One region of the Streptomyces sp. NPDC051133 genome, then DNA from elsewhere that is predicted to be linked to it. Evidence: riboswitches for the same ligand, from Rfam matches in the RefSeq annotation. Region 1 holds a riboswitch; the other holds the start of a gene.
What was found. A riboswitch is a leader RNA that binds a small molecule or an ion and turns the genes downstream of it on or off. The one in region 1 is predicted to bind guanidine.
Positions count from the first base shown of each region.

Region 2: another riboswitch for guanidine. It lies ahead of AB0N17_RS34715 (MBL fold metallo-hydrolase); the one in region 1 lies ahead of AB0N17_RS06690 (multidrug efflux SMR transporter).

Region 1 is NZ_JBFBBK010000004.1:129,979-144,983, reverse strand. It holds gene AB0N17_RS06765 (DUF397 domain-containing protein) at 1-99, shown strand, start outside; gene AB0N17_RS06760 (DUF998 domain-containing protein) at 224-895, shown strand; gene AB0N17_RS06755 (MOSC domain-containing protein) at 1,020-1,562, shown strand; gene AB0N17_RS06750 (hypothetical protein) at 1,575-1,817, shown strand; gene AB0N17_RS06745 (DUF2267 domain-containing protein) at 1,876-2,355, opposite strand; gene AB0N17_RS06740 (Hsp20/alpha crystallin family protein) at 2,661-3,086, opposite strand; gene AB0N17_RS06735 (hypothetical protein) at 3,280-3,582, shown strand; gene AB0N17_RS06730 (MFS transporter) at 3,803-5,368, opposite strand; gene AB0N17_RS06725 (DUF445 domain-containing protein) at 5,623-6,936, opposite strand; gene AB0N17_RS06720 (SGNH/GDSL hydrolase family protein) at 7,147-8,481, shown strand; gene rdgB (RdgB/HAM1 family non-canonical purine NTP pyrophosphatase) at 8,529-9,131, shown strand; tRNA gene AB0N17_RS06710 (tRNA-Leu) at 9,170-9,254, opposite strand; gene bcp (thioredoxin-dependent thiol peroxidase) at 9,439-9,906, opposite strand; gene AB0N17_RS06700 (DUF3618 domain-containing protein) at 10,007-10,336, shown strand; gene AB0N17_RS06695 (co-chaperone GroES) at 10,380-10,739, shown strand; guanidine-III (ykkC-III) riboswitch at 10,810-10,878, shown strand; gene AB0N17_RS06690 (multidrug efflux SMR transporter) at 10,914-11,234, shown strand; gene AB0N17_RS06685 (transglycosylase domain-containing protein) at 11,243-13,990, opposite strand.
Region 2 is NZ_JBFBBK010000046.1:51,654-66,658, forward strand. It holds gene AB0N17_RS34670 (FAD-binding oxidoreductase) at 1-600, opposite strand, end outside; gene AB0N17_RS34675 (BTAD domain-containing putative transcriptional regulator) at 666-3,893, opposite strand; partial or broken gene AB0N17_RS34680 (lamin tail domain-containing protein) at 4,148-4,573, shown strand; gene AB0N17_RS34685 (hypothetical protein) at 4,986-5,198, shown strand; gene AB0N17_RS34690 (TetR/AcrR family transcriptional regulator) at 5,259-5,846, opposite strand; gene AB0N17_RS34695 (2Fe-2S iron-sulfur cluster-binding protein) at 6,146-6,757, shown strand; gene AB0N17_RS34700 (xanthine dehydrogenase family protein subunit M) at 6,754-7,746, shown strand; gene AB0N17_RS34705 (xanthine dehydrogenase family protein molybdopterin-binding subunit) at 7,743-9,872, shown strand; gene AB0N17_RS34710 (XdhC/CoxI family protein) at 9,865-11,007, shown strand; gene AB0N17_RS34715 (MBL fold metallo-hydrolase) at 11,033-11,911, opposite strand; guanidine-III (ykkC-III) riboswitch at 11,924-11,991, opposite strand; gene AB0N17_RS34720 (FAD-dependent oxidoreductase) at 12,125-13,357, shown strand; gene AB0N17_RS34725 (PP2C family protein-serine/threonine phosphatase) at 13,648-14,799, shown strand; gene AB0N17_RS34730 (MarR family transcriptional regulator) at 14,869-15,005, shown strand, end outside.

The DNA.
Region 1 (15,005 bases):
ATACGCGATTCAAAACAGGCAGAGGCATCCGTGATCCAGGTCCGCCCTGGAACGTGGCGCGCCTTCATACGTGCCCTTGCGCAGGATGCCCTCAGATAGGCACAGCTTCCGGTCGCCAGTAGGGGCCGCCCCACCCCCGACCCGGGGGCCCGCCGGAGTGCCTGTGGCTCGGGGCGCGTGGTCCGCTGGGTCGTACAGGAAGCGTGCGGCAGAAGGTGGACGGGTGAAGGCTCGGATCGGGTGTTCCATGTGGATCGCGGGTGCGGTGCAGTTCTTAGTGATCCACGTGTTCGTGGAGTCGGCGTGGGCGAGACCGTACAGTTGGGCGCGGAACAACATCAGTGATCTGGGCAATGTCCACTGCGCCATGCAGCAGGATCCCGAGCCGCGGTATGTCTGTTCACCCGAACACGGCTTGATGAACACCTCGTTCGTCGTCCTGGGGGCGCTGCTCGTTGTCGGCGCCGCTCTGACCGCTTCCATGTGGCGCCGGGGCGCGACCGCCGCCGTGGCCCGGATTCTCCTCGCCGGGGCCGGTCTGGGGTTCGTGCTCGCCGGGCTGGCGCCCGCGGACGTCCATGAGAACCAGCACGTCCTGGGCGCCCTGCTCATCATGGGGACGGGAAACGTCGGCCTTCTGCTGGCGGGAATCGGCCTGTCCCATGATGTTCCGGGTGCGGTGCGTTGGGCCACCGGTCTGCTGGGAGTCACGGCGATCACGGGCTTCGGGCTCTTCCTTTCCCGCCATTATCTGGGGCTGGGCATGGGAGGTATGGAGCGGGTCGCGGTATTTCCCCTGCTGGTGTGGGCGTTGGCCGTCGGTGCACGCGGTCTGTTCCGTCAGCCGCCCCGCGAGGAGGATGCGAGCAGGTCCGTGGCCCTCATGGCCCCGTGAGGACGCGAGCCGCCGGATCTGAAGCAGCCGTTCCTCCTGGCTCTCGGTGCGAATCCCCCCGGGGGTGCACCAGGGCGGGAGTTAGGCTCGTAGCAGATCTTGACGGTACGAGGGGAGAGACGCCGTGAGTGCGGTCGTTGCTGCTGTCAGTCGTAATGAGGAGTACTCCTTCACCAAGCCCAACCGGGAGAGCATCACGCTGCTCGCCGGGCTCGGGGTGGAGGGGGACGTGCACGCCGGGGTGACCGTGAAGCACCGGTCGCGGGTCAAGGCCGATCCCACTCAGCCGAATCTGCGGCAGGTGCACCTCATTCACGAGGAGCTGTTCGAGGAGGTCGCCGGCGCGGGGTTCGGCGTGCGGCCCGGAGACCTCGGGGAGAACGTGACCACCCGTGGGATCGATCTGCTCGGGCTGCCCGTGGGGACGCTGCTGCGGATCGGGGACGAGGCCGTCGTCGAGGTGACCGGGCTGCGGAATCCATGTGCGCAGATCGACGACTTCCGGCACGGGTTGCTGAAGCAGGTCGTCTCGCGAAGGGACGACGGGCGGCTCGTCCGCAAGGCCGGGATCATGGGGGTCGTACGGGAAGGCGGTGTCGTACGGCCCGGGGACGCGATTCGGGTGGAGCTGCCCGCCGAGCCTCATCAGGAGCTCGACCGGGTCTGAGGGGATCCCGCCTTGGCCGCTCTCGTCTATTTCGCGAAGGCTGACAGCACTGCCGTGCGGCACGGAAGCATTCGGTACTCCTTCGGTGCCGGTCCTGAGGAGATGGGGCGGCAGCTCTGCCTCGACACCGTGACGCGGTCGGCCCGGCCCGTCGACGGTGAGATCGACTACCTCTTCCTCAAAGCCTCGCGTGCCATCAACGCGTCGTACGACGCGCGGGGGCGCTGGCCGGAGCGGGGAATGAGCGCCAGCTGAGCGTCGTCACAGGGCGCCGCACATACCCTCGGCGGCGCCCTCGTGCGGGGCGATGGCGCTAGGCCGTGGGGGCGAGTTCCGCTCGGCCGAAGAGGAGGGCGTAGCCCGGGGGGAGTTGGCCGAGGAGGCGGGTGGTCAGGGGCTCGCCGATCCTGTCCGCCAGGACGCCGAGCACCGAGCTGACGTCCCAGCGGGCCGTCGCGGGGGTCGAGCCCTCGATGCCGGTCGCCACCGACTCCACGAACTGCCTCGCGGTCAGGGACCGCGCTGCGGGGATCTGGGCCGCGATCAGCATGCCCGCCTCCCGGGGGAGGGCCTGGGCCAGGGACACGCGTTCTTCGCCGGTCACGTGGCCGCCCAAGGCGGAGAGGACGGCGCGGGTGACGCGTTCGGCCTGTGCCCTCGTGCCGTACTGACCCGCCTCGCGTACCGCCTCCGTCAGTTCCTGCCAGCGCGTGGTGTCCGCTGCCTCGCCCGCGTACAGGGAAGGGGCGGGGATCGTGGCTCTCGTCTGCGGCTGCGGCGTCGTCACGGTCATCGTGGTGGTTCCTCCTCCAGGACACTTCCGGGCACCGGGCATCCGGATATCCGGACGTCTGGTACCCCGTAACGCGGCGGGCATGAGGGGCAGTTCGGCCAATGTGCGGCATGTGGTCTCATGCGGCCTGTGGGGCGGGGGGCCGGGGGGGCGGGGGCAGGGTCCGGGAGGCGTGAGCGTCGTGTCCCGAGCCCGGGGGGGCGGGCTCGGGACACGTGGGGGCGGGTCGGGCCGGGCCGCGGCTCAGGGGCGCGGGCCGGGGCTGCGGCTCAGCCCGTTCCGTCAGCCTCCCTGCCGATGCCGGCTCAGCCGCTGATCTGCTTGCGGTCGCCGACGCCGCCGCTGATCTGGATGCGGCGCGGCTTGGCCTGTTCGGCCACCGGGATGCGCAGGGTCAGGACGCCGGCCTCGTACGACGCGTCGATGCGTTCCGTGTCGAGGGTGTCACCGAGGAACAGCTGGCGGGTGAAGGTGCCCGTGGGCCGTTCGGCGAGGAGCATCTCCGCACCCTCGGGGGCGGGGTTGCGGCGCTCGGCGCGGATGTTGAGGACGTTGCGCTCGACGTCCAGCTCGATCGTCTCCGGGTCGATGCCGGGCAGATCGAAGTGGACCAGGAAGTCGTCACCGGCGCGGTAGGCGTCCATCGGCATGGCGGACTGGCGCGCGTTGTTTCCGAAGACCTGCTGCGTGAGCCGGTCGAAGTCGCGGAAGGGGTCCGTGCGCATGAGCATCACGGGTCACTCCTCTCTACAGGAACTGGGTGCGATGCCCTACGACTTCTTATATAGCTCGCCGGTAGAAAGTTGACAAGCCACGACTCACGTTCGGGTGATGGACCGGCCTGCGCGTTAGCCTCGGGGGAGATCTCACAGGACGTACCTGACGTGTCGCGAGGCAGGCACGGGGGATGACGAGGAGGCACTCATGGCCAAGGTTCCCAGCGCGGTCGTCGCCGCCGGTGGACTCGTCGGCGGCTACGGCGTCGCCCGCTGGACCAAGAAGCGGCCGCTGGGCGGAGCGGTGCTGGCCGTCGCGGGCGCCGCCGCGGCCCAGCAGTGGCGCGCGCAGGCGGGTGGGAAGGCCGCGGGTGCGCTCACGGCCGCGTACGTCGCCGCGTTCGCCGGGTCCCACCCGCTCGCCAAGAAGATCGGCGCTTGGCCGTCGGTGCTCGGTGTCGCGGGGGCCGTCGCCCTCGCCTCCTGGGCCGTCGCCGACCGCCGGAGCTGAGGGCCTGCCGGCCGCGGGCAGCGGGCAGCGGGCAGCGGGCAGCGGAAGCACTACGGCCTGACCGCCGACCGGCAGAAGCCCCTACGGCCTGACCGCCCGGCAGAAGCCCGACCGACACCGACGCCAGACGCGCTCCAGCCCGACCGCCGACGGCAGAGGCGCTACCGACGCGCCCGCCACAGCCCGCCCACCGCCGACGACGCCCGCGGCGCCCGCGCCCCTACGGCCTGCTCGCCGCCGGTGGTGCCGAAGGGCCCGGGCCCTGGGAGCCGGGCGTACTGCCCGACGGCCGGGTGCCCTTCGTCGCCGCCCTGGCCCGGCCGGCCACCGCCGTCAGCGGACGGGCGATGTCCTCCAGGGAGCGGCGTTCGGCCCGTACCGCCAGGAACGCGGCCACCAGACCCGCCAGGCACATCAGGGTCGCGCCGATCGAGAACGCCAGGACCGTGTCGCCGACCTTGCCCGTGCCGGTGAGATCCGCGAAGAGCAGGGGGCCGCTGATGCCGCCCGCCGCCGTGCCGAGCGCGTAGAAGAAGGCGATCGACATCGCCCTCGTCTCCATCGGGAAGATCTCCGAGACCGTCAGGTACGCGCTGGACGCACCCGCCGAGGCGAAGAACAGCACCACGCACCAGCAGGCCGTCAGCGTGGCCGCGCTCAGCGAGCCCCGGTCGAACAGCCAGGCCGTGCCGAACAGCAGCAGGCCCGAGAGCAGGTACGTGGAGGAGATCATCACCCGCCGGCCGACCGTGTCGAACAGGTGGCCCAGCAGCAGCGGGCCGCAGAAGTTGCCGACCGCGATCACCGCGAAGTAGTAGCCGGTGTGGTCGGACGGCACGTCGAAGAATTTCGTCAGGATCGCGCCGAAGCCGAAGGTGATCGCGTTGTACAGGAACGCCTGCCCGATGAAGAGGGAGAAGCCGAGCACCGCCCGCTTGCGGTACTGGCCGAAGACCGTGCGGGCGATCTCCAGGAACGTGACGCTCTTGCGCTGGTGGATCTCCAGCTCGCCGCCCTCCGGCTCGGGCAGCCGCTCACCCCGCTGCTCCTCCACCTGCCGTTCGATACCGGAGACGATCTCCTCCGCCTCCCGGTCCCTGCCGTGGATCAGCAGCCAGCGCGGGCTCTCCGGGACGTGCCGCCGTACCAGCAGGATGACCAGGGCGAGGAAGGCGCCGAGGGCGAAGGTCAGACGCCAGCCGACGTTCGCCGCCAGCAGGTCGGTGTTGAGCGCCACGATCGACAGCAGGGAACCGCCGACCGCGCCGAGCCAGAAACTGCCGTTGATGATCAGATCGACCCGGCCGCGGTAGTTCGCCGGGATCAGCTCGTCGATCGCGGAGTTGATCGCCGCGTACTCACCGCCGATGCCGAAGCCAGTCAGGAAGCGGAACAGGAAGAACCACCAGGCCTCCCAGGACACGGCCGTCAGCGCCGTCGCCGCCAGATACACCGCCAAGGTGATCATGAACAGCTTCTTGCGTCCGAAGCGGTCGGTCAGCCGGCCCCAGAAGAGGGCGCCGATACAGGCGCCCGCCACGTACAGGGCGGCGGCCGTGCCGGTGATCTGGCCCGAGGTGATCGACAGACCGCTGCCGGGCTCGGACAGCCGGCTCGCGATGTTGCCGACGACCGTGACCTCCAGGCCGTCCAGGATCCATACGGTGCCCAGGCCGATCACGATCGTCCAGTGCCAGCGGGACCAGGGCAGGCGGTCCAACCGGGCGGGGATGGTGGTGGTGATGGTCCGTCCGGTCTCCGGCGATGCCGCCTCGGCTGCGCTCATGGGCTCCCTCCTCGTCGAAGGACGTCCCCCGGGAAGAGCGGGGGACGGCACCAAGCGGGTGCCCGCAACCTGCGGAATCAGTCGGCACGGAGCGCGGACGACTCAAGCCCGGAAGCCGGTCGGCTCAGGCCCGGAGCCCGGACGACTCAGCCCGGAGCCCGGTCGGCTCAGGCGCGGAGCCCCGACGACTCAGCCCGGAGCCCGGTCGGCTCAGGCCCGGAGCCCGGTCGGCTCAGGCACGGAGCCCCGACGACTCAGGCCCCCAGCGCCCGCGACACCACGTAGATCAGCAGACCCGCCAGTGATCCCACCACCGTGCCATTGATCCGGATGAACTGCAGATCGCGGCCGATGTGCGCCTCGATCTTCCGGGTGGTGTGCTCCGCGTCCCAGCTCGCCACGGTGTCCGTGATCAGCGAGGTGATCTCCTTGCGGTACGTCGTCACCACGTGCACCGCCGCGCCCTCCACCCAGCTGTCGACCTTGCCCTGCACCTTCGGCTCGGTCGCCATCCGCCGGCCCAGCGACAGCAGCGCCCCCCGCACCCGCAACCGCAGCTCACTGCGCTCGTCCTCCGCCGCCGCCACGATCATCGACCGTACGGCCGTCCAGGCCGACGCGATCAGATCCTGCACCTCCCCCCGGCCCAGCACCTCACCCTTCAACCGCTCCACCCGGGCCCGGGTGTCCGTGTCGGACTGCAGATCGGAGGCGAAATCCGTGAGGAAACGGTCCAGCGCGCCACGCGCCGGATGCGAGGGCATGTCCCGCATCTCCGTGACGAACCGCAGCAACTCCTTGTAGACCCGCTCCCCCACCTTCCGGTCCACGAACCGCGGCGTCCAGCCCGGCGCACCGCCCTCCACCGCCACCATCACGTCGTCCCGGTGCAGCACCAGCCAGCCGTGCGCACGGGCCACCACCAGATCCACCGCGCGCCGGTGCCCTCCGTCGGCGACGATCTTCTCCAGCATCTTCCCCACACCCGGCGCGATCTCCTGCACGTTCGCCCGACGGGTGATCGCCTCCCCCACCACCACCTGCACGTCCGAGTCCCGCAACACCGTCAGCGCACCCCGCAACGCCGTCGCCAGCTCCGCCGTCACCCGGTCCGCATGCTCCGGCTCCGCCAGCCAGGCCCCCAGCCGACTGCCGATACCGACCGCCCGCAGCCGCTGCCGCACGACCTCCTCGGAGAGGAAGTTCTCCCCGACGAACTCCCCCAGCGAGACCCCCAGCTGGTCCTTCTTCGTCGGAATGATCGCGGTGTGCGGAATGGGCAGCCCCATCGGATGCCGGAACAGCGCCGTCACCGCGAACCAGTCGGCCAGCGCGCCCACCATGCCCGCCTCGGCCGCCGCCGCCACATACTGCGTCCACTCCCCGGCACCCTCGTGCCCGGCCGCCTTCGCCACCACATAGACCACCGCCACGAACAGCAGCAACGCGGTCGCCGTCAGCTTCATGCGCCGCACCCCGCGCCGGCGCTCCTCGTCGGCCGGAGTGAAGGCCGTCATGGTCCGGTACGACGTGGCCCGCGCCGGTCCTGCCGTCTCCGTAGGTTCCATCAGCTCCACCCGTCAGCTCCACCCGCTCGGTGATCCCGCACACAATTGTCCCTTCCTGACCGACTCCCGGAACGGAACAAGAGTTCCCGGCGTCTGTCTGGACGGGAGTCCTGGGCAGGGCCCTGTCATCTCCCCGCACCCCATGCCGCATCATGGAGTGACCTAGATCGGAGCCCCGGGCTCCCATCTCCCGAGGAGAACAACAAAAGCGTGGCCAAGCGTCATGGTTATGCAGTACTGACTGCGCTCGTCGCGCTGGTCGTGGCACTGTCCGCCGCCATATACGTCACCGTGGCAGCCGACGACGGCACACCCCGCAGCGCCCTCACCGACAACCGCGCCCACCGCGACTCGTCCGCCGCCCCCGTCTCCGCGGGAACCTGGGTCGGCTCCTGGTCCACCGCCCCCGTGGGCGGAGAACCCGGCACCGAGACGAACGGCATGGCAGGCCACTCGGTCCGCAACGTCGTACACGCCGACACCGGTGGTACGAGTGCCCGCATCACACTGTCCAATCTCTACGGCCAGTCACCGCTCACCCTCACGCACGCCTCCCTCGCCCTCTCCACCGGAGACGCCACCGCGGCGGCCGACCCCCAGACCATGCGGCGCCTCACCTTCAACGGCGGCACCGGCGTCGTCATACCCGCCGGCGGACAGATCGTCAGCGACGCCGTCCGCCTCACCATCCCCCACGGCAGCGACGTCCTGGTCACCACCTACTCCCCCACCCCCTCCGGCCCGGTCACCTACCACCCCCACGCCCGGCAGATCTCCTACGTCGCCGCCGGCGACGCGACCGAGGACGCCACCGGCACCCCGTACACCGAACAGACCTCCTACTGGCGCTACTTGACCGCCCTGGACGTCCTCAGCAACGAGGCAGACGGCACCGCCGTCGTCTTCGGCGACTCCATCACCGACGGCATAACCTCCACCACCGGCGCCAACCACCGCTGGCCCGACATCCTCGCCGGCCGGCTCCGCACCGCCCTCGAAGGCGGACAGCAACTCCCCCGCTACAGCGTCGTCAACGAAGGCATCAGCGGCAACCAGGTCCTCGCGGACGGACTCGGCCGGCCCGCCGAGAACCAGAGCGGCCTCGGCCGCTTCGGCCGCGACGCGCTCTCCCACCCCGACGTCAAGGTCGTCGTCATCGACCTCGGCATCAACGACATCATCCGCAACCCCCGGCTCGCCGACCCGGACCGCATCACGGCCGGCCTGCGCACCCTCGTCCGCCAGGCCCACGCCCGCGGACTGAAGGTCGTCGGCGCCACCCTCATGCCCTTCCGGGGCCACCGCGGCTGGACCCCCGCCCGCGAGGCGGTACGCCTGCAGGTCAACGCCCAGATCAGGTCCGGCGGGCTGTACGACGCGGTCGTCGACTTCGACAGGGCCCTCCGCGACCCCTACGCCCCGCAGCGCCTGCGCCCCGACTACGACTCCGGCGACCACCTGCACCCCAGTGACCTGGGTTTCGCCAGGATGGCCGAGGTCTTCGACCTGCGCACACTGGGCGGCGCGGGGCAGGCGGAACTGTAAGCGGGGCAGACGAAACCGTCACCGGGCGGCGAGGAATACTGACGGGCATGACCCGCTTGATCCTCGCCACCCGCAACGCCGGAAAGATCACCGAACTCAGGGCGATCCTCGCCGAAGCAGGCCTGCCGCACGAGCTGATCGGCGCCGACGCCTACCCCGAGGTCCCCGACGTCAAGGAGACCGGCGTCACCTTCGCCGAGAACGCCCTGCTCAAGGCCCACGCCCTGGCCCAGGCCACGGGCCTGCCCGCGGTCGCCGACGACTCGGGCCTGTGCGTCGACGTCCTGGGCGGCGCCCCCGGCATCTTCTCCGCCCGCTGGGCCGGCCGCCACGGCGACGACCAGGCCAACCTGGACCTGCTGCTCGCCCAGCTCTCCGACATCGCCGAGGAACACCGGGCGGCACACTTCGCCTGCGCGGCGGCCCTGGCCCTGCCGGACGGCAGCCAGCGGGTGGTCGAGGGACAGCTCCGGGGCGTCCTGCGCCACGCCCCCGCCGGCACGAACGGCTTCGGCTACGACCCGATCCTCCAGCCGGAGAACGAAACCCGCACCTGCGCGGAACTGACCCCGGCGGAGAAGAACGCGATCAGCCACCGGGGGAAGGCGTTCCGGGCCCTGGTACCGGTCGTGCGGGAGCTGCTGGGCTGAGCAAGAAGGGGCCGCCCGGCCGGACGGCCCCTCTCATGTGCGGTCGGTGGGACTCGAACCCACACGGGATTTCTCCCACGGGCACCTAAAACCCGCGCGTATCGCCTATTTCGCCACGACCGCCCCAAAACGGACAATTAGCCTGCAGGCTGTTTTGCCTCGCTCAGTGTACGGGGCCGCTCTTTCGTCGTCCGCCCCCTCGGCACCAGGTGCGTGTGCCGGCATGGCAGTTGGGGCACAGCAGCCGAAGGTGCGGCCCGCCCCGGGTCGTCCCGGTGCGGGCCGCCAGCAGTTGGGTACAGGCCTCTCAGATGCCCAGATCCTTGATGATCTTGGCCACGTGGCCGGTGGCGCGGACGTTGTAGAGGGCTCGTTCGACCTTGCCCTCCTCGTCGACGACGATCGTGGAGCGGATGACGCCCATGTACGTCTTGCCGTAGTTCTTCTTCTCGCCGTACGCGCCGTAGGCCTCGGTGACCTTCTTGTCCGGGTCGGCGAGGAGGGTGACCTTCAGGGACTCCTTGTCGCGGAACTTCGCCAGCTTCTCCGGGTCGTCGGGGGAGATGCCGATGACGTCGTAGCCGGCGGTGGCCAGGACCTCCAGGTTGTCCGTGAAGTCGCAGGCCTGCTTCGTGCAGCCGGGGGTCAGGGCGGCCGGGTAGAAGTAGACGATGACCTTGCGGCCCTTGTGGGAGGAAAGGGACACCTCGGTGCCGTCGGCGTCCGGGAGGGTGAAGGCGGGGGCCACGTCCCCCGGCTGGAGTCGCTCGCTCATCGGGCCAGCGTAACCGGGGGGCCTTGCGGTGCGGTGCGGGCATGAGCTGACAGACTGTCCGGAACAGCATCAGACTTCGGCAGACTTCGGAGGCCGTACGGTGGCGGACACGTCGGACACCAGAACCCCGGCGCAGATCGAGGCGGACATCAAGCGCCGCCGCGACGTGCTGGCCGAGACGCTCGACGAGATCGGGGTGCGGGTGCACCCGAAGACGATCGTCGGGGATGCGAAGGCCAAGGTCGTCGCCAACATCGACCACACGGTCGGGCGGGCGTACGTGCAGGTCAACCGGGCCGTGACCGAGGTGCGGGCGCAGTTCGTGGACGAGGACGGGGCGCTGCGGGTGGAGCGGGTCGTGCCCGTGGCGCTGCTCGCGGTCGGCGTCGTGGGGCTGATCGCCCTGGGTGCCCGACGGCGCAAGGGCTGACCCGGAGGCGTACGGCCGGGGCGAAGGCAGGTAAGTTCGAGGCGTGAGCGCCAACAGAAACGAGCACAGGACCCCCCATCACGACAAGCTGCCCATTCGGATGCTGCACGACCGGGTTCTGGTCAAGCAGGAGACCGGTGAGGGCGAGCGGCGGTCGGGGGGCGGGATCCTGATTCCCGCGACCGCGGCGGTCGGGCGGCGCCTGGCCTGGGCCGAGGTCGTCGCGGTCGGTCAGAACGTGCGGACCGTGGAGCCGGGTGACCGGGTTCTGTTCGATCCGGAGGACCGGGCCGAGGTCGAGGTGCGGGGTGTGGCGTACGTGCTCATGCGCGAGCGTGATCTGCACGCCGTCGCCGCGGACCGGTTCGAGGGGTCGGAGGACTCCACCGGGTTGTATCTCTGATTCACGGATCTCTGATTCACGGATCAGGGCAGAGGGGCCGGTGACGGTGGTCACCGGCCCCTTTGTCGTTGTTTTGCTATGTTCGGGAGCGAGCCCGACGAGACGCGCCGTACCGGGATGCAGGCAAAGACGACGCACCGATGAAGAGTCGTTGCGTCTCGGAAGGTGCCTGTCATGGCGTGGGTTCTGTTGGTCGTCGCCGGTCTGCTGGAAGTGGCCTGGTCGATCGGGATGAAGTACAGCGAGGGGTTCACCCGGCTGGTCCCGAGTCTGTTCACGGGCGCCGGCATCGTCGCGAGCATGGTGCTGCTGTCGTACGCCGCGAAGTCCCTGCCCATCGGTACCGCCTACGGCGTGTGGGTGGGCATCGGCGCGGCCGGGGCGGCGGTGCTCGGCATGGTGGTGCTGGGTGAGCCGGTCACCGCCGCCCGGGTGTTCTTCGTGTGTCTGCTGCTGGTCGCCGTGGTGGGGCTGAAGGCGACCAGCGGGCACTGATGCCGGGGTCAGGCGCCGGGGTCTCCGCCGCCGGCGCCCGCGGCCGTGCCCGTCGTGCCGCCGCCGTCCGTGCCCCCGCCCGCGGCCGTGCCGCCCCCTGGGGTGCCGCCGCCGGTCGTGGTGCCTCCGCCGGTCGTGTCGCCGCCTCCGGTCGGCGTTCCTCCGCCGGTGGTGTCGCCTCCGCCGGTGGTGGTGCCGTCCGTGGTGGAGCCGTCGCCGGCGGTGGTGCCGCCGTCCGTGGTCGGGCCGCCGTCGGTGGGCGTGCCGGTGGTGGTGCCGCCGTCGGTCGGGCTGGCGGTCGTGCCGCCGTTGTCCTGGCCGCCGTCGGTGGTGGTGCCGCCGGTGTTCTGGTCGCCGGTGGTGCCGGGCTGGGCGGAGCCGGAGCTGCTGGGCGCCTGCGGCTGGTCGGCGCCCTGCTGGAGCTGCAGGTCGAAGTCGGCGGACGGCTTGCCGCGCAGGGCGTCGTGCGTGTACTGGGCCCAGATCTGGGTGGGCGGGCCGCCGCCGTTCATACGGGCCTGGCCGAGGGCGCCGTACAGCGGCATGTGCTTGGCGGTGACGGGGTCCTGGCCCATGACGGAGACGACGGTGGCCAGGTCCGGGGTGTAGCCGGCGAACCAGGCGGCGGTGTCGTTCTCGGCGGTGCCGGTCTTGCCGGCCGCGGGACGGCCGGCGTTCTGCGCGGCGGTGGCGGTGCCGTTGTCGACGACGCTCTGCAGGATCGAGGTGGTGGTGTCGGCGGCCTCGCGGCTGACGGCCTGCTTGACGTTCTGGCCGGGGAGCTGGACGTCCTCGGTGTTGTCCTTGGTGATCTTCTCGATGAGGGTGTACGTGCCGTGCTTGCCGTGGTTGGCGAGCGTGGCGTATCCCTCCGCCATGTCCAGCACGCTGGCGGTGGCGGTGCCGAGGGCGATCGACGGGTACGGCTGGAGGTCCGGGGTGGCGGAGGGGATGCCGAGGTCGATCGCGGTCTGCTTGACCTTGGACGGGCCGACGTCGACGGCCATCTGCGCGTAGACGGCGTTCACAGACAGGTCGGTCGCCTTGGTGACGGTGATCTGGCCGTAGGACTTCTGGTCCTCGTTCTGGGGGGCGTAGGTGCCGCCGCTCCAGCCCTGGACGGGGCGTTCGTTGGTGCCGTCGTACATGGTGTTCGGGGTGATGGTGCGGCCGTCCTGGGTGGTCGAGCCGTTCTGGACCGCCGAGGTGAACACGAAGGGCTTGAACGTGGAGCCGACCTGGAAGTCTCCGCGGGTGGCACCGTTGGTGTACTGCTTCACGTAGTCGACGCCGCCGTACATGGCGACGACCTTGCCGGTCTTGGGGTCGACGGAGGCGCCGCCCGCGCGGACGTAGCGGTCGACCTTGTTGTTCTTCTTGTCCAGCTTGGAGATCAGCTGGTCGTGGACGGCCTTGACGAAGGCGTCCTGCCGGTTCTTCTGGATGGTGGTGGTGATGCGGTAGCCGCCGGCCGCGAGCTGGTCGTCGGTGAGGATGTTGTTGGTGGTCAGGTAGTGCTTGACCGCTTCGACGAGGTAGCCGCGCTGGCCGGACAGGCCGGTGGAGATCGTCTGTTCCTTGGGCATGGGGAACGTCATGCCGGCGCGCTTGGACTGGCTGAGCCAGCCCTGCTTGACCATGCCGTCCAGGACGTAGTTCCAGCGGGCGACGGCGGCGGCCTTGTTCTCCGGGTGGGCGACGACGTCGTACTCGCTCGGCGCGTTGACGAGCGCGGCGAGGTAGGCGGCGCGGGCCGGGTCGAGGTCCTTGGCGTCCTTGCCGTAGTAGGCCTGGGCGGCGGACTGGATGCCGTAGGCGTTGCGGCCGAAGTAGCTGGTGTTGAGGTAGCCCTCGAGGATCTCGTTCTTGGACTTGTTGCGGTCCAGCTTGATCGAGATGAAGAACTCCTTGGCCTTGCGGGTGACCGTCTGTTCCTGGGCCAGGTAGTAGTTCTTCACGTACTGCTGGGTGATCGTCGAGCCGGACTGCTTGCCCTTGCCGGTGGCGGTGTTCCAGCCGGCGCGGATCATGGCCTTCGGGTCGATGGCGGACTCGGTGTAGAAGTCGCGGTCCTCGGCGGCCAGGACGGCGTGCTGGGCGTCCTTGGAGACCTGGGCGAGGGTGACGTTCTCGCGGTTGATCTCGCCGTCGCGGGCGATCTGCGAGCCGTCGGCGTAGAGGTAGACGTTGGCCTGCTTGGTGGCGAGGGCGTTGGCGGGCGGGATCTTGACCATCGAGTAGCCCAGGAAGAACAGGCCGATGACGAGCAGGACGCCGATGACGAAGGTGCCGAGGACCATGCGCCAGGTCGGGAACAGCCGTCGCCATCCGGTGCGCTTGGGCCGCTTGGGCTTCTTGCCCTTGCCGGGGGCGGGGGTCGGGGTGGAGGTGGGGGTGTCCGCGGTGGTGGCGGCGAGGGCGGCGGTCCCGGCCTCGGAGGACGGGGCGGGATGCGGGGTGGCGGGCGTGGTGGGCGTGGCGGGCGTGGCGGGCTTCGCCTTGGGCCGGACGCCGGTGCCGGTGCCGTCGCCGGTGCCGTCGCCGGTGCGGGGGCGGGGGGTGGCGGCGCCCGCGGGGGAGGCCTGAGCGGCGGCGCCGAGGCCGGCCGCGGCGGCGCGGGCGGCGCGGGCCTTGGCGGGATCGGCGGGTTCGCCCTTGCGGGGCGCGGTGACGCGGCGCAGCACCTGGGTGCTCTCGGCCGGCTGGTCCTCGCCGGTGTCCTGGGGTCCGCGCGGCGGGGTGACGCGGCGCAGCACCTGGGTACTCTCGGCGGACTGGGGCCGGCGTTTGCCGGTGTCCTCGCCGTCCTTGGTCGTCGCCGGGGTCGGGGCGGGGGTGTCCCCACCGGAGGCGGCGGCCCCGGACGCGGAACTCCCGGGGGACGCCGGGTCGCCGCCACGGGAAGCGGACGAGTCCGTGGAGGGCGCCGGGATGCCCTTGCCGTCGGTGCGGCCGCCGAGGGCCGCCTGACGGGCGCGGGCGACGGAGGCCGTACGGTCGTCGCGGCCCGCGCGTTCCGCGGCCGCACCGGAACGACCCGCAGACGCGCCACCGTCCGAGGCCACACCAGAACGACCCGCAGACGCGCCACCGTCCGAGGCCACACCAGAACGACCCGCAGACGCGCCACCGTCCGAGGCCGAAGCGCCCCGAGCCGCGTCGCCACCGGAGGCCGAAGCACCCCCAGCCGCGTCACCGCCGGAGGCCGAAGCACCCCCAGCCGCGTCACCGCCGGAGGCCGAAGCACCCCCAGCCGCGCCACCGGCCGTCTTCGTCGCGTCCCGAGCCGCCTCACCTGCCGGGTCCGACGGAGCCCGGGCCGGCTTGCCGGGCGTGCCCGAGCCGCTCTTCGACGTGGCCGCGGAGGCACGCGCGGCGTCGCCCGGCGTCATCCGTTCGGCCGTACCCGACCGGTCCCCGGACTTCGCCCGCTCCGGCCTGGCGTCCCCGGGCTCGCCGGTGCCGTCGGCGCTGTCGGTACCGCCGGTGCGCTGCGTCCCCTTCCCCCTCTCGGTGGCCTGCTCCTCGCGGACCTCCGGGGCCCCGGGCCCTTCAGCCGGCAGCGGCTTTTCCGGCGCCACGCCTTCCTTCGGCTGCTGCGGCTGCGGCTCGTCGCTCATGTCGTGCACGGACTCCTGTTTCGCGTCGTACGTTCCTGTACGCCTCGTACGCCTTCTGCGCCCCCGGTTTGAAGACTCTCGCACCTGGCGTTCCGTTCCCGGATTCCAGCACGCTTTGGGCACAAAATGCGTGGCCGGCCGCCGGGCCTCC
Region 2 (15,005 bases), on a different contig from region 1:
GCCGCCGCCGCCCCGCAGGGCCCAGAACAGCTCGGGGTGCTGGTGCGGGTCGGCGCGGACCACGCGGCCGTCCGCCGTGACGACCTCGGCCGCCGTCAGGTTGTCGGAGGCCAGCCCGTGGCGGCGCAGCAGCCAGCCCACTCCGCCCCCGAGCGTGAATCCGGAGATGCCGGTGGTGGACACCAGGCCGCCGGTGACGGCGAGCCCGAAGGCCTGCGTCTCGCGGTCGAGATCGCCCCAGGTCATGCCGGCCTGGGCGACCACCCGGCGCCGCACGGGATCGACGACGGCACCCTTCATGGGCGACAGGTCGATGACGATCCCGTCGTCGCAGGTCGAGAACCCCGCGATGCTGTGCGCACCGCCGCGCACCGCGACCTCGAGGTCCTGGCTGCGCGCGAACTCGACGGCGCGGATCACGTCCGCCGTCCCGGCACACCGCACGATCATGGCCGGATGCTTGTCGTGGGCCCCGTTCCAGACCGCGCGGGCCCGGTCGTACTCCGCGTCGTCGGGGCGGACGACGCTGCCGCGCAGGCCCGCCTCCAGCTCGGCGATGGTGGCGTCCCCCAGGATGCCCCGTGCCGTGTCGATCGACATGGTCGGCTCCTTGGTGTGAGTGCTTCTCGCTGACGCCCACGACCGTAGGGAGCGCCTCTTAGCACTCACTCAGCAGCGGCTTTGCCGGTGGCCGCCCATGGCGTCGCGCGCCTCAGGGCGGCCGGCCCCCGTGCGCCGCCGAGCCGGGCGAAGAGGTCACCGGCCCGGGCCGCCGTCGCCGCGGCGGCCTCGCGCTCGTCCGCCTGCCACAGCAGCTGCGCCAGCACGAGCGCGACCCAGGCGGCGGCGGAGCGCGATCCGGCGACGTCCTCCAGGCGCTGGGCGCGGGTCATCAGCGCACGGGCGCGTGCCGGGTCCCCACCGGCCCGGGCGACGAGACCGAGGTGCAGCAGGCTGTTGGTGATGCCCGGGAAGTCGTCGGTCTCCTCGAAGCCCGCGAGGACACGGGCGAGGGCCGCCCGTGCGTTGTGGGTGTCGCCGTCGGCCAGGTGGAGCAGGCCGAGACAGCCGAGACTGATGCCCTCCTCCCGGCGGTCACCGAGCCGGCGCCTGATCGCCAGCGCCGCGTCCAGATACGTGCGCGCCGCGTCGTGCGCGCCGTGGCTGCGGTGGATGTTGCCGAGGGTGTTCAGGGCCAGGGACTCGCCGTGCGGGTCGTCGAGCCCGCGGAAGCAGTCGACAGCGCGTTCCGCCGCCGTGGCGGCCGCGCCCGGATCGCCGTCGAGGCGGCTCGCCCACGCCGACTGCGCGAGGGCGTAGCCGTGTGCCCGGCGCCGGCCGACGGTACGGCCGGCGAGCACCGTCTCCTCGAAGAACAGCGACACCTGCCCGGCGTCGTCCTCCTCGACCGCGTAGCCGGGCGTCATGACCGGGAAGAACGGTTCACCCGCCGCCTCGGCGTCATCGAGCATCCGCAGACTCTCCTCGCACGCCGCACGGGCCGCGGGGCCCTCGCCGCGGCAGACGGCCCAGACGCTCGCGAGGTGCGCGGCGGCGGCGAGGACCGAGGGCTCGCTCGCGTCCCGGGCGAGTGCGCGGGCCAGATCGAGGGCGGCGCGGGCGCGGTCCCACGAACCCCGCATCCACAGCAGGACCGCCTGCTGGGCGTGTGCGTGGGCGGCCGCCCGCGGATCGGGCCGCCGCCGCTGGATGCCGACGATCTGCTCGGCGATGTCCTCCAGCGGGGAGCAGTCCCCGAGGCGGATCGCCAGCACGGCCTGTCCCATCAGCGCCTTCGCCCGCTGCGGGGACGGCTCGGGTGCGGCGGCCAGGGTGTCGTCCAGCCACCGCCGGCCCTCGGCGAGGTGCCCGCGTTCCGGCCAGAACGAGCGCAGGGCCACGGCCAGCCGGAGCGCGTCGTCCGGTTCGTGGCTCAGCAGGGAGCGCAGGGCGGCGCGCAGATTGCCGTAGTCGGCCTCCAGTTCCAGCGAGGTCGCCCCCGAGACACCGGTGGGCGGCTCACGGTCCCGGGCCTCGGCGAGTGCCAGGTAGAAGCGCCGGTGCCCGGCCTCGGTGGCCGCCCGTTCCCCGGCGGCCCGCAGCCGGTCCCCGGCGTACTGCCGGATCGTCTCCAGCAGCCGGTAGCGGACCTCCTCCCGCCGGGTCTCCACGAGGACCAGGGACTTGTCGGCCAGCCGGTCGAGCAGGTCCAGCACCGGGCTGCCGTCCCCGCCGTCCGCGCACACCTCCTCGGCCGCGGTGAGGGAGAGTCCGCCGACGAAGACGGCCAGCCGGCGGAACAGGCGCCGTTCCTCGTCGTCGAGCAGCCGGTGGCTCCACTCCAGCGTCGCCAGCAGCGTCTGCTGCCGGGTCACACCGTGCCGGCTGCCGCGGCCGAGCAGGGTCAGGGCGTCGTCGAGGCGTTCGGCGATCTGACGGGGCGCCAGGACGTGCACCCGGGCGGCCGCCAGCTCCAGTGCCAGGGGCATCCCGTCGAGCCGGAAGCAGATCTGCGCGACGGCGGCCGCGTTCTCCTCGGACAGCCGGAATCCGGTGTCCGCGTCGGCGGCACGCTCCACGAACAGCCGTACCGACGCGAAACGGCCCAGGTCCGCCACGGACGGCAGCCGGCGCGGATCCGGCAGCCCGAGCGAGGGCACCCTGAAGGTCCGCTCCCCGTAACTGCGCAGCGGCTCCCGGCTGGTCGCGAGCACACGGACGCCCGGGCAGCGGCCGACGACCTCCGAGGCCAGGACGGCGCACGCGTCGATCAGGTGCTCGCAGTTGTCCAGCACCAGCAGCAGCTCCCGGCCGCCGAGCTGGGCGATCAGCGCTGCCCGGCTCCCGCCGGACGGCGGCAGCTGCAGCCCCAGGGCCGCGGCGACCGCCTCGGGCAGCAGGCCGGGCTCCGCGAGCCCGGCCAGGTCCACGAAGCAGGCCCCGTCCCGGAAGTCACCGGCCCGGCGCCCCGCCACGGCCAGCGCGAGCCGGGTCTTGCCGCAGCCACCCGCCCCCGTGAGAGTCAGCAGTCGGCTGCGCCCGAGCAGCTTCTCCACCTCGGCGATCTCGCGGTCCCGGCCGATGAGCGCCGTGGCCGGCACGGGCAGCCGCAGCCGTACGGCCTCCCGGGGCCGCTCCGGTGCCTCGACCGAGTCGGCCAGCAGCGCCCGGTACAGGCGGCGGGTCTGCGGGTCGGGATCGGCGCCGGTGTCGCGGTGGAGGGTGTCCCGCAGCCGCTCGTAGACGGCCAGGGCGTCCCGGCGCCGCCCGGCGTCGGCGAGGATCCGCATCAGCGAGCGGTGAGCGGGCTCGTGCAGCGGGTCCTCGGCGATCAGGGCGCGCAGCGTCTCGACGGCGTCGGCCGTGTGGTGAGCGTCCTCCAACGCCGCGGCGAGCCCCAGCAGCAGCGCGGTACGGCGCGTCTGCAGCGCCTCGGCCGCCTCGCTCGCCCAGGACTCGTACCGGTCTTCCGGCAGCAGACCGGGACCGGCCAGGGCGAGCGCGGCCCGATAGTCCGCGATGCCGCCGCCGTCCGCGGCGCGCCCGGCCGCCTCGTGGAACGCGTCGAGGTCGACGTGCACGCCTCCGTCGGGCCCGAGCAGCACCAGGTCGTCGCGGAGTACGACGACGTCACCCGACGCGCCCGCGGAGGCCAGGGCACGCCGCACGGAGTGCAGCACCTGGTGCAGGTTGTTGGATGCGGCCGACCGGTCCAGATCCGGCCAGAGCACGTCGTAGAGCCGGTCCCGGTGCAGGCGGTGGCCCGGGGCCAGGCACAGCAGTTTCAGCAGGACCCGGGCCTTGCGCAGCCGCCACGCCCCGGCGGCGACCGGGCGGTCCTCGACCGCCACGGCGAACCCGCCGAGGAGCCGGATGCGCACCTCATCGGTCATGGCTGCCCTCATCAGCAGGCTACCGCTGCGAGACGTACGACCGAGACCTTCGGTGCCGAATGCATATTTCAAGCAACCGTCACGAAACCGTTCGGAATCTGTAACTGCCCGAGCATTTCCCTCACATACGGGATGAGTCGGGCACGGTGTGGGGGTGCGGCCACTCCGGCCGCCACCCGCACTCCCTGTGAAGGGGGACCTTCGTGTCCGTATCCGTTTCTGCCTCTGTCCGTCGCCTCACCGCTGCCGCCGCCGTGGCCGCCGCGGTGGTGGGGGCGGCGGCGCTGCCGGCCCAGGCCGCCGACCACCACCGCCCGGGCCGCAGCGGCGTGTTCATCAGCGACGTGCAGCACGCCTTCCCGGGCCGGGGCATCGGCTCCCACCGCTCGCTGAACAGCGAGTGGGTGGACATCACCAACCACGCGCGCCGGGGGATGAACCTGGGCGGCTGGACCCTGTCGGACGAGGACGGCCACACGTACACCTTCCGTCACGTCCGGCTGGAGGGCGGTGCCACCGTCCGCGTGCACACCGGCGTGGGCCGGGACACCAGAACCGACCTGTACCAGGACCGGCGCGCGTACGTGTGGCGCAACGACTCCGACACGGCCACCCTCCGCGACGACCAGGGCCGTTTCGTCGACGACTTCTCCTGGGGCCGCGGTCACCGCGCCGACGACGACGGCCGGCGCGACGGGGGCCGCTGGGGCCACGACCACCGCGCCGACAACGGTGGCCGGCACGACGGGGACGGCCGGCGCGACGGGGACGACCGGCATCGCGGCGAGGGTGACTGGCACCACGGCGAGGAGCGGCACGGCGGTGTCCTCCACGGTGGCGAGGAGCGGCACGGCGGTGTCCTCCACGGTGGCCACGAGGGCGGACACCGTCGCTGACATCCCGGTGGCGCCGGGTGACGGCGGCGCATGAGCCGGTGCGCGCAGTGGGCCCCCTTCGGCGGAGGGGGCCCACTGCCCGTCTCTTCGGGTGACATGTGCGCCGGGGCGCATCCATGAGGGGGCGTCAGGGCACATGTCTCGGCACACCCGTCACCACCAGGCACGAGACGGTACCGCGACGCAAGGAACGGCCATGGAGACCGACCCTGTCCACCGCTTTGTCCACGCGCTGTCGCCCGCCAGCCGGGACCAGGTCCAGCAACTGCCCCAGGAGCAGCGGGAACGCATGGCCGCCGCGTGGGAGCGGCACCTCAACGACGACACCGACCTGCTGAGCGTGAGCGAGCTCGACCCGGCGGCCGCCGAGCACGAAGTGGCCGAGCGGGTCGTACGGGAAAACCTCTGAATCGCGCCGGGTGACCCGGTCCCGGCCGTGCGGGGCCGGGCGGTGCGCCGGGCCGCCCCGTCAGCGGCCGCGCCGCCCTGGCGCCCCGGCGCGCAGCCCGTCCATGACGAGATCGAAGAGCCGGGCGGCGCGTGGCTGCCAGTCGTCGCGCGGGGTGAGCTGCCAGAGACCGGCGATGGTCAGGAGGAAGTCCTCTCCGTTGATGCCGGGGCGGATGGTGCCGGCTTCCTCGCTGGCGCGCAGCAGCAGTTCCGCGGCGGCGGCCACCGGTGTGGGGGAGGGCTTCGCCGGGCCTCCGGGGGCGCCGGTGACCTGCCGGATCGCGTCGGCCAGGCCGGCCTTGGCCATGGCGAACTCGGCGAGCCGGTCCATCCACGCGCGCAGGGCCCGGTCCGGCGCCAGGGTCGCCAGCAACTGGGCCGCGCTGTCGGCGACCTGCTGCATCTCGTGGCGGTAGATCTCGAGGACGAGCGCCTCACGGTTGGGGAAGTTCCGGTAGAAGGTGCCCTGGCCGACGCCCGCCTTCTTGGCGATCACGCTCAGCGGGGTGTCCGCGCAGCGCGTCAGCTCGGTGAGTGCCACGTCCAGGATGCGCTCCCGGTTGCGCTGCGCGTCCGAGCGCAGCGGTGTGTCCTTCTTCTCGGGCACGCGTCCTCCTCGAGGGTTCTGGCCTGAACCCCGCTCTTGCTAACCGGACAGCTGTCCGTTACGTTCTCAGGTAGCGGACAGCTGTCCGGTTACGTCCACGATAGCGGCGGACGCGGCCCCACGGCAGTCGGCAGCCACGACTTCGACCGAGCGCTCCGCACATCGCCCCACCCCTGCGGAGCCCCCCACCACGCACTCCTCCCGCGCCGCCCGTACGCCGGCGGCCGGACCGCGTCCCCACTGTCCGCGTCCCGTCCGTCCGCTTCCCGTCTGTCCTGGAAATGCGAAAGAAGCTGCTCATGGCCTCATCGGCGTCCAGTGTCATCACCCTGAAGATCAACGGAGAGAAGTACACACTGCCCGTCGATCACCGCACCACCCTGCTCGACGCGCTGCGCGAGCGTCTCGATCTGACCGGCACCAAGAAGGGCTGTGACCAGGGCCAATGTGGCGCCTGTACGGTCCTGCTGGACGGGCGCCGGGCCGTCGCGTGTCTGCAGCTGGCCGTGGCCGCCGAGGGCCGCGAGATCACCACCGTCGAAGGCCTGGCCGACGGGGAACGGCTGCACCCGGTGCAGCAGGCCTTCCTGGACCTGGACGGGTACCAGTGCGGCTACTGCACCCCGGGGCAGATCTGTTCGGCGATCGGGGTGATCCGGGAACACGCGGCGGGCTGGCCGAGCGCCGTCACCGGCGACGTCAGGCCCGAGGCGGGGCCACCGCCCCTGTCCGCGGAGGAGATCCGGGAGCGGATGAGCGGCAACCTGTGCCGCTGCGGCGCGTACGTCTCGATCGTCGAGGCGGTCGCCCGGGCCGCCGAAGCAGGGGCGGACGCGGAGCGCGGCGGCGAAGCGGGGACGACCTCGCAGCGCGCCGGCGTCGGCGCGGACGCGAAGGAGGCCGTGGCATGAGGGAGTTCGACTACCAGCGGGCGTCCGACGTCTCCGGCGCCGTCGCGCTGCTCGGCGCCGATCCGGACACGCGCTTCCTCGGCGGCGGCACCAACCTCGTCGACCTCATGAAGACCGGCGTCGAACGGCCCGCCCGGCTCGTCGACATCCGTGAACTCCCGCTCGACGACATCGAGTCGACGCCGGAGGGCGGGCTGCGCATCGGCGCCACCGTCACCAACGGCGACCTGGCCGCCCATCCCGAGGTCCGGCGCCGCTACCCGGCCCTGGCGCAGGCGGTGCTGGCCGGTGCGTCGGGCCAGCTGCGCAACATGGCCACGGTGGGCGGGAATCTGCTGCAGCGCACTCGCTGCGGCTATTTCACCGACGTCACCAAACCGTGCAACAAGCGGGTCCCCGGCAGCGGTTGCCCGGCCGTCGAGGGCGAGCACCACAACCACGCGATCCTGGGCGCGTCCGACCACTGCGTGGCCGTACACCCCTCCGACATGGGCGTGGCCCTGTCCGCCTTCGACGCCGTCGTCCAGTTCGAAACGGCGGACGGGCCAGGGGAGTTGCCGCTCGCCCAGTTCTACCTGCCCGTCGGTGACAGCCCGCACCGCGAGACCGCCCTGCCGCCGGGCGCGCTGATCACCCATGTGGTGCTGCCCGCCGCCCCGGTCGCCGCCGTCTCGCGCTACCGCAAGGTGCGCGAGCGCGCCTCGTACGCGTTCGCCATCGGGTCCGTCGCCGCCGCGCTCGACGTCCGTGACGGTGTCGTCCGCGACGTCCGCCTGGCCTTCGGCGCGGTCGCCTCGCGGCCGTGGCGGGCCGTGGCCGCCGAGCGCGTGCTGGCCGGCGCGCCGGCCGACGCCGAGACCTTCGCGGCCGCCGCCGACGCCGAACTGGCCGCGGCCCGGCCGCTGCCCCACAACGGATACAAGGTGACCCTCATGCGCAACCTCGTGGTGGCCGTCCTGTCCGAACTCGCCGAGGAGGCCACCCGATGACCACGGTCACCGCCGGAACATCCGTCCAGGCTCCCTCCGTCGGCACCGCGCACACCCGCGTGGAGGGCAGGGACAAGGTCACCGGAGCCGCCCGCTACGCCGGTGAGGTCCCCTTCGCGGACCTCGCGCACGGCTGGCTGGTGCTGTCCACGGTCGCACGCGGCCGCATCCGTGACATCGACGCCGACCCCGTGCTCGCCATGCCGGGCGTCCTGGCCGTCCTGGAGCACCGCAACGCCCTGCGCCTGGACACCGAGTACACCGGCCTCCTGGGGAAGCCGGACCCGACCTGCGCCGTCTTCCAGCACGACCGGGTGCCGCACCTGGGCTGGCCGGTGGCACTGGTCGTCGCCGAGACGTCCGAGCAGGCCAGGGAGGCCGCCGAAGCGCTCGTGGTGCACTACGAACAGGAGCCCCACGACACCGGCTTCGACGGCGAGCACCCGGACGCCTACCCGGTGGACGGCCACATGCCCGGGGTGACGGAGAAGGGCGACCTCGACGCGGAGCTGGCGTCGTCGGACGCCGTCGTGGACGCCGAGTACACCACCCCCGAAGAGCACCACAACCCGATGGAGCCGCACGCGGCGACCGCGCGCTGGGACGGCGGCCGGCTCGAGGTGATCGACTCCAACCAGGGAGCCACCTGGGTCGTCGGTGAACTCGCCAACCTCTTCTCGCTCGAACCGTCCGCGGTGCGCGTACGCTCCGAACACGTCGGCGGCGGCTTCGGCAGCAAGGGCGTCCGCGCCCACCAGGTCGCCGCCGTGATGGCCGCGACCGTCCTGCAACGGCCCGTGCGGGTCGTCCTGACCCGCCGCCAGATGTTCTCGCTCGCGGGCTACCGCAGTCCCACCACCCAGCACGTCAGGCTCGGCGCCGACGCCGACGGACGGCTGCGCGCCCTGGAGCACCGCTCCGTCAGCCTCACCTCCACCGTGCACGAGTTCGTCGAAGCGAGCGCCGCGCCGGCGCGGGTGATGTACGACGCCGACGCCCACCACACGGCCAACCGCGTGGTACGGCTCGACGTGCCCACCCCGACGTTCATGCGCGCCCCGGGCGAGGCACCGGGATCCTTCGCGCTGGAGGCGGCGCTCGACGAACTCGCCGAGAAGTGCGGGCTCGACCCGATCGAGCTGCGCCTGCGCAACGAACCCGACAAGGGGCCGGTCTCCGGCCTGCCGTTCGCCGGCCGCAACCTTCCCGACTGCCTCCGGGAGGGCGCCCGCAGGTTCGGCTGGGCGGACCGCGACCCGCGTCCGGGGCGGCGCCGGGACGGCCGCTGGCTGCTCGGCACCGGCATGGCGGCGGCGTCCTTCCCCTCGGGCGCCGCACCGTCGACCGCGACCGCGACCGCTCACCCGGACGGTACCTACACCGTCCGGATCTCCGCGGCCGACATCGGCACCGGGGCCCGTACCGCACTCACCCTGGTCGCCGCCGACGCGCTGGGCGCGCCCCCGGAGCGCGTCCGCGTCCGCATCGGCGACAGCGACTTCGGACCCGCGATGATCGCCGGCGGCTCCATGGGCACCCGCTCCTGGTCCTGGGCCGTCACGGCCGCGGCCGGCGAACTGCGTGAGCGGCTGGCCCTGGGCGTCGACATCCCCCCGGAGGGCGTCACGGTGCGGTCGGACACCACCGCGGCCATCGGCGCCCTCGCTCCGGCCGAACGCCATTCGTTCGGGGCGCAGTTCGCCGAAGTCGCCGTGGACGTCACCACCGGCGAGGTGCGGGTGCGGCGCATGCTCGGCGTCTTCGCGGCCGGCCGGATCGTCAACCCGCTCACCGCACGCAACCAGCTGCGGGGCGGCATGATCTGGGGCATCTCCATGGCACTGCACGAGGAGGCGGTCCGGGACCGTGCCTCGGGCGGCCACGTCGGTGCCGACCTCGCGGGCTATCACGTGGCCACCCACGCCGACGTGCCGCACATCGAGGCCGACTGGATCGACGACACCGACCCGGCCGACCCGGTCGGGATCAAGGGCATCGGCGAGATCGGCATCGTGGGCGCCGCGGCCGCCGTCGCCAACGCGGTCTGGCACGCGACCGGTGTACGGCACCGCAGCCTTCCGATCAGGCCCGACCGCGTCATCCTGGCGGGAGCGCCGCGTGTTTGACATCGCCGGTCAGCTGCTCGGCTGGTGCGAGGAGGGCCGGGACTTCGCGGTGGCCACCGTGGTGGCCGTCGGCGGCAGCGCACCGCGCGGTCCCGGCGCCGCCCTCGCCGTCGACAGCGCGGGCAGTGTCATCGGCTCGGTCTCCGGCGGCTGTGTGGAGGGCGCCGTGTACGACCTGTGCCGGGAGGCGCTGGAGACCGGCGAGAGCGTCACGGAACGCTTCGGCTACAGCGACGAGGACGCCTTCGCCGTAGGGCTGACCTGCGGCGGGACGATCGACGTCCTGATCACGCCGGTGGTCGGGCAGGGGCCCGCCCGCGCGGTCCTGGGTGCGGCGGTGACGGCCGCCGCCCGGGAGGTGCCCGCGGCCCTCGCCCGGGTCACGCGCGGTCCGGCCGAACTCCTCGGCCGTGCCCTGCTGGTGCGGGAGGACGGCACGTACGAGGGCGGTCTCGGCGGCCGTCCCGAGCTGGACCGGACGGCGGCGGGCGAGGCCCGGGCCCTGCTGGAGGCGGGCCGCACCGGCACCCTGGACATCGCGGAGGACGGCTCGCACTGCCCCGGCGGCGTCACCCTGCTGGTCGAGTCGAACGTCCCGCCCCCGCGCATGATCGTCTTCGGCGCGGTCGACTTCGCGTCGGCGCTGGCGCGGGCCGGCAAGTTCCTCGGCTACCACGTGACCGTCTGCGACGCCCGCCCCGTCTTCGCCACACCGGACCGCTTCCCCGGCGCCGACGAGGTCGTCGTCGACTGGCCGCACCGCTACCTGCGGCGCACCCCGACGGACGCCCGCACGGTGCTGTGCGTGCTCACCCACGAGGCCCGGTTCGACGTACCCCTGCTGAAGGCGGCCCTCGCGCTGCCCGTGGCGTTCGTCGGCGCGATGGGCTCGCGCCGCACGCACGAGGAGCGCAATCGGCGGCTGCGCGAAGAAGGCGTGAGCGAGAGCGAGTTGGCCCGGTTGCGGTCCCCGATCGGCCTTGACCTCGGCGCCCGTACGCCGGAGGAGACCGCCCTGTCGATCGTGGCGGAGGTCGTCGCCACCAGGCGGGGCGGGACGGGCGCCCCCCTGACCGGTGCGAAGACGCCGATCCACCGCGACCGGGCGGGGGAAGCCGAGGTGACGGCCGCCTGACCGGCCGAGGGGCGGCCCGGAGCGGTCAGGAGTGCGGGCAGAGGACGAAGTCGGAGGAGGCCTGCCGGGTGCGGTCGTCGCCGAGCCGGCCGAGCGCCTCCCGGATCCGGCGCAGGTGGGCGGGCGTCAGCTGGAGCGGGGGCTCGTCGGGCTGGTAGGTGGTGCGCACGGGGTAGTCCACGCCGGGCTCGCCGGTCATCTCGATGTGGCAGCCGAGCACATGGGTGACCGGCCGGCGGTCGGCGAACTCGATCAGGCGGTCGATGCTGCGGGTGAACGCGGGGACGTCCTGGATGTAGAGCCGGCCGGGATAGACGCTGTCGCCCGTCAGCAGCAGCCCGGTGGCCGGGTCGTAGAAGGTGACGGCCGCCTCGTGGTGGCCCGGGGTGGCCAGGCACTCCAGGACCCGGCCGCCCAGGTCGACGTGGGCGACCGCTTCCGGGTCCGTGTCGAACCCGAAGTACGGCCAGGCGGTGGCGCGGTCGGCGGCCACCACCGTGGTGCCGGGGCGGCCGGCGAACTGGCCGTCGCCCGCGACGTGGTCACCGTGGCCATGGGTGTGCAGCACGAGCAGGTGGTGGTCGTCCCGGGGATGCAGGGCGAGCCAGTCCGCGAGGAGCCCGTCGACCACCCGGCGCAGCGGGAAGAACTCGGCGGACTCCGTGGCGCCGGTGTCGATCAGCACGGCCCGTTCGTTGCCGCACAGCAGGAACAGGAACGGCGCCTCGTAGTGGACCGCCTTGTTCTGCCGCAGGACGAAGGTGTGCTCGTCGTAGGCGTGGACCTGGATGTCCGGGTCGGTGTTGTGCTTGGCCGAGGGCGAGCCGTGGATCCACCGCGCCGGCAACGGGCGTCCCCGGGGAGGGGTGGAGGTGAAGTCGATCGGGTGCGTGCCGGTGTCCACGATGTCTCCGCGCGTGCGTCGTCTTTGCGGGCCGGGTACGGCGCACCTCTCGTCCGGGGCAGGCACGTCCGAGCCGCCGCCCGGACGCTACCACGCGGCCCCGAGGCCGGCTGTGGGGCTGCCCGGCCCTGCCGGGACTCGGAAGGCGGGCCGCCGAGGAGTACAATATTCATCTGGCGATGAATTACTGCTCCGGCGAAGGGCAGGACTGCGATGGAGCGGACCACGTGCTGTGTGGTGGGAGGCGGCCCCGCGGGCATGGTGCTCGCCCTGTTGCTGGCCCGGGCCGGCGTCCACGTGACGGTCCTGGAGAAGCACGCCGACTTTCTGCGCGACTTCCGCGGTGACACCGTCCACCCCTCGACCCTGGCGCTGCTGGACGACCTGGGCCTCGCCGAGCGGTTCGCCCGGCTGCCGCAGCGCCGGGTGCGCACCGTCCAGCTGCCCGTCGGAACCGGCCGCTCTGCCGTGACGGTCGCCGACCTGGCGGTGCTGCCCGGCCCGTACAACTACGTGGCGATGGTGCCGCAGTGGGACCTGCTGGACCTCCTCGCGGACGAGGCCCGGCGCGAGCCGACGTTCGACCTGCGCATGAGCACGGAGGCGACCTCCTTCCTGCTGGAGTCCGGCCGGGTGACCGGGGTGCGCTACCGCACCTGCGACGGCCGCACCGGAGAGCTGCGCGCCGTCCTCACCGTCGCCTGCGACGGCCGCGGCTCGCTCGCCCGGTCCCGCCCGGAACTGGGCCTGCACCGCTTCAACTGCCCGATGGACGCCTGGTGGTTCCGCCTGCCACGCCACGAGGGCGACCCGCGCGGACTCGTCGGCGGCGTCGGCGACCGCTTCCTGACGGCGATGATCGACCGTGGCGACTACTGGCAGTGCGCCGCACTCATCCCCAAGGGCGCGGACACCCGGCGCCGGGCCGCGGGTCTCGACACCTTCCTCGCGGACTTCACCGCCGCCGTCCCCTGGATCGCCGGCCGCACGCACGCCCTGCGCTCCTGGGACGAGGTCAAGCTCCTCGACGTACGCCTGGACCGGCTGCGCCACTGGCACCGGCCCGGCCTGCTGTGCATCGGCGACGCCGCGCACGCCATGTCCCCGGTCTTCGGCATCGGGATCAACCTCGCGGTGCAGGACGCCGTGGCCGCCGCCCGCTATCTGGCCGAGCCCCTGCGCCGCGGGACCGTACGCCCGCGTGACGTGCGCGGGCTGCAACGGCGCCGCAGGCCGACCGCCGTCCTCACCCAGGCCCTCCAGCGGGCGGCTCACGCCCGCTTCATCGCCCCCGTCCTCCAGGGCCGGCCGCCCCTCGGCAGCGCGGCGAGGGCCCGGCGGCTGGCGCACCTGGTCGCCGAGTCGCGCTGGGTGCGGCGCGTCCCCGCCTACTTCATCGCCTACGGCGCACTGCGAGAACGCCCGCCCGAGGTGGCCGTCCGGTAGCCGCCGCGCCTTAGGCCCTCTCCTTCGGATCTTGCCGGGGTCGCGGGGTCTGGCACGCACATCTGCGGCGTTGTCGTCGGTCCCCAACGCTCCGCGTTGTCTCCCTCCTCCGCCTTGCAGCTGCACGCACCAGACCCCGCTCGGGTCGGCCGGAAAGCCCCGTCGGCCGGAGCCGGCCTGATCCGAAGGAAAGACCCTAGGTCGGCCGGATCCGCCGGGCGTGCGTTCGGCAGCCGTCACCCGGAGGGTGCACTGTGGAAGACGTGGACGTCCGGCGAGGCGCTGCGGGTATGCGGCAGCCGTGGCAGTCGAGCCATGCGCTGCTGGTGCTTCCCATCGCGCTCATCGTGGTCATCACCGTGGTGGACCAGCTGGTTCCGGCCGACGTCCACCTCGGTCCGCTGCTGGTCATCGCTCCCGCGATCACCGTCTCCTTCGCAGGTGCCTGGCTGACCGGGCTGATCGGGCTCCTGACCGTCGGCGCCCAGGCGTACATCGGCTGGCACTTCGGCGTGCTGTTCACGCGCAACGTACTGGTGCAGATCCTGGCCCTGGCCGTCCTGTCCGCCCTGACGGTGTTCTACTGCGTCATGCGCGAGCGCCGCCAGCGCCAGCTGGCACAGGTCCGCATGGTCGCCGAAGCCGCCCAGCACGTTCTGCTGTGGCCGCTGCCGGAGCGGATCGGCCCCATGAGCATCGCCTGCCTGTACCTGGCGGCCGAGGCAGAGGCGCAGATCGGCGGCGACCTGTACGCCGCCACCCCCACCGACAACGGCGTGCGGGTCATGATCGGTGACGTCCGCGGCAAAGGCCTGTCCGCCGTCGGCGAGGCCGCCCTGCTCATCGGTGCCTTCCGCGAGGCCGCGCACCACCACACCACCCTGCCCGAGCTGGCCGCCGCCCTCGAACGCAGCGTGGCCCGCAACCTGCCCAGCCTCGGATCAGACGAGGACCTGGGGGAGCGGTTCGCCACCGTGATGCTGGTGGAGATCCCCGACGACGGCCACGTCACCCGGGTCCTGAGCTGCGGCCACCCGCCGCCCCTGCTGCTCAGTTCCGGCAGCGCCGTCACGGTCCCCGTGCACCCGGCGCCCCCGCTGGGGATCCACGGGCCGTCCCCCGGGGACTACACCGTCGACGTGTTCTCCTTCGAGCCCGGTGACACCCTCCTGCTCTACACCGACGGCGTCATCGAGGCGCGGGACGCCGGCGGCACCTTCTACCCGCTCGCCGACCGCGTCGCCCGGTGGGCCGGGAGCAGCCCCGAGAAGCTTCTGCACCACATCCGCCGCGACCTGCTCGACCATGTGGGCGGGCGCCTCGACGACGACGCCGCCCTCATCGCGTTCTGCCGCACACCGAGCGCCCTCCGGGGCCACCGGCACGGAGCGGGCCTCCACGTCGGCGGTCTCGGGCACGGCACCAAGTCGGTCCCCGGCTGAGACGGACGGACGGCGGGCGCTGTTCATTGTTGCCTTGACAAGAGTTGTCGCGGCAACGATTCTGGGTGTGTGAGCAAGACGAGTGGACTTCACGATCACCTCGGCTACTGGCTCCGTCGTCTCTCCGACGAGGTCCACAGCCGCTTCGAGGCCGAACTCGACCGGCACGACGTCACCGTGTCCCAGTGGGGCGTGATGATCAGTGT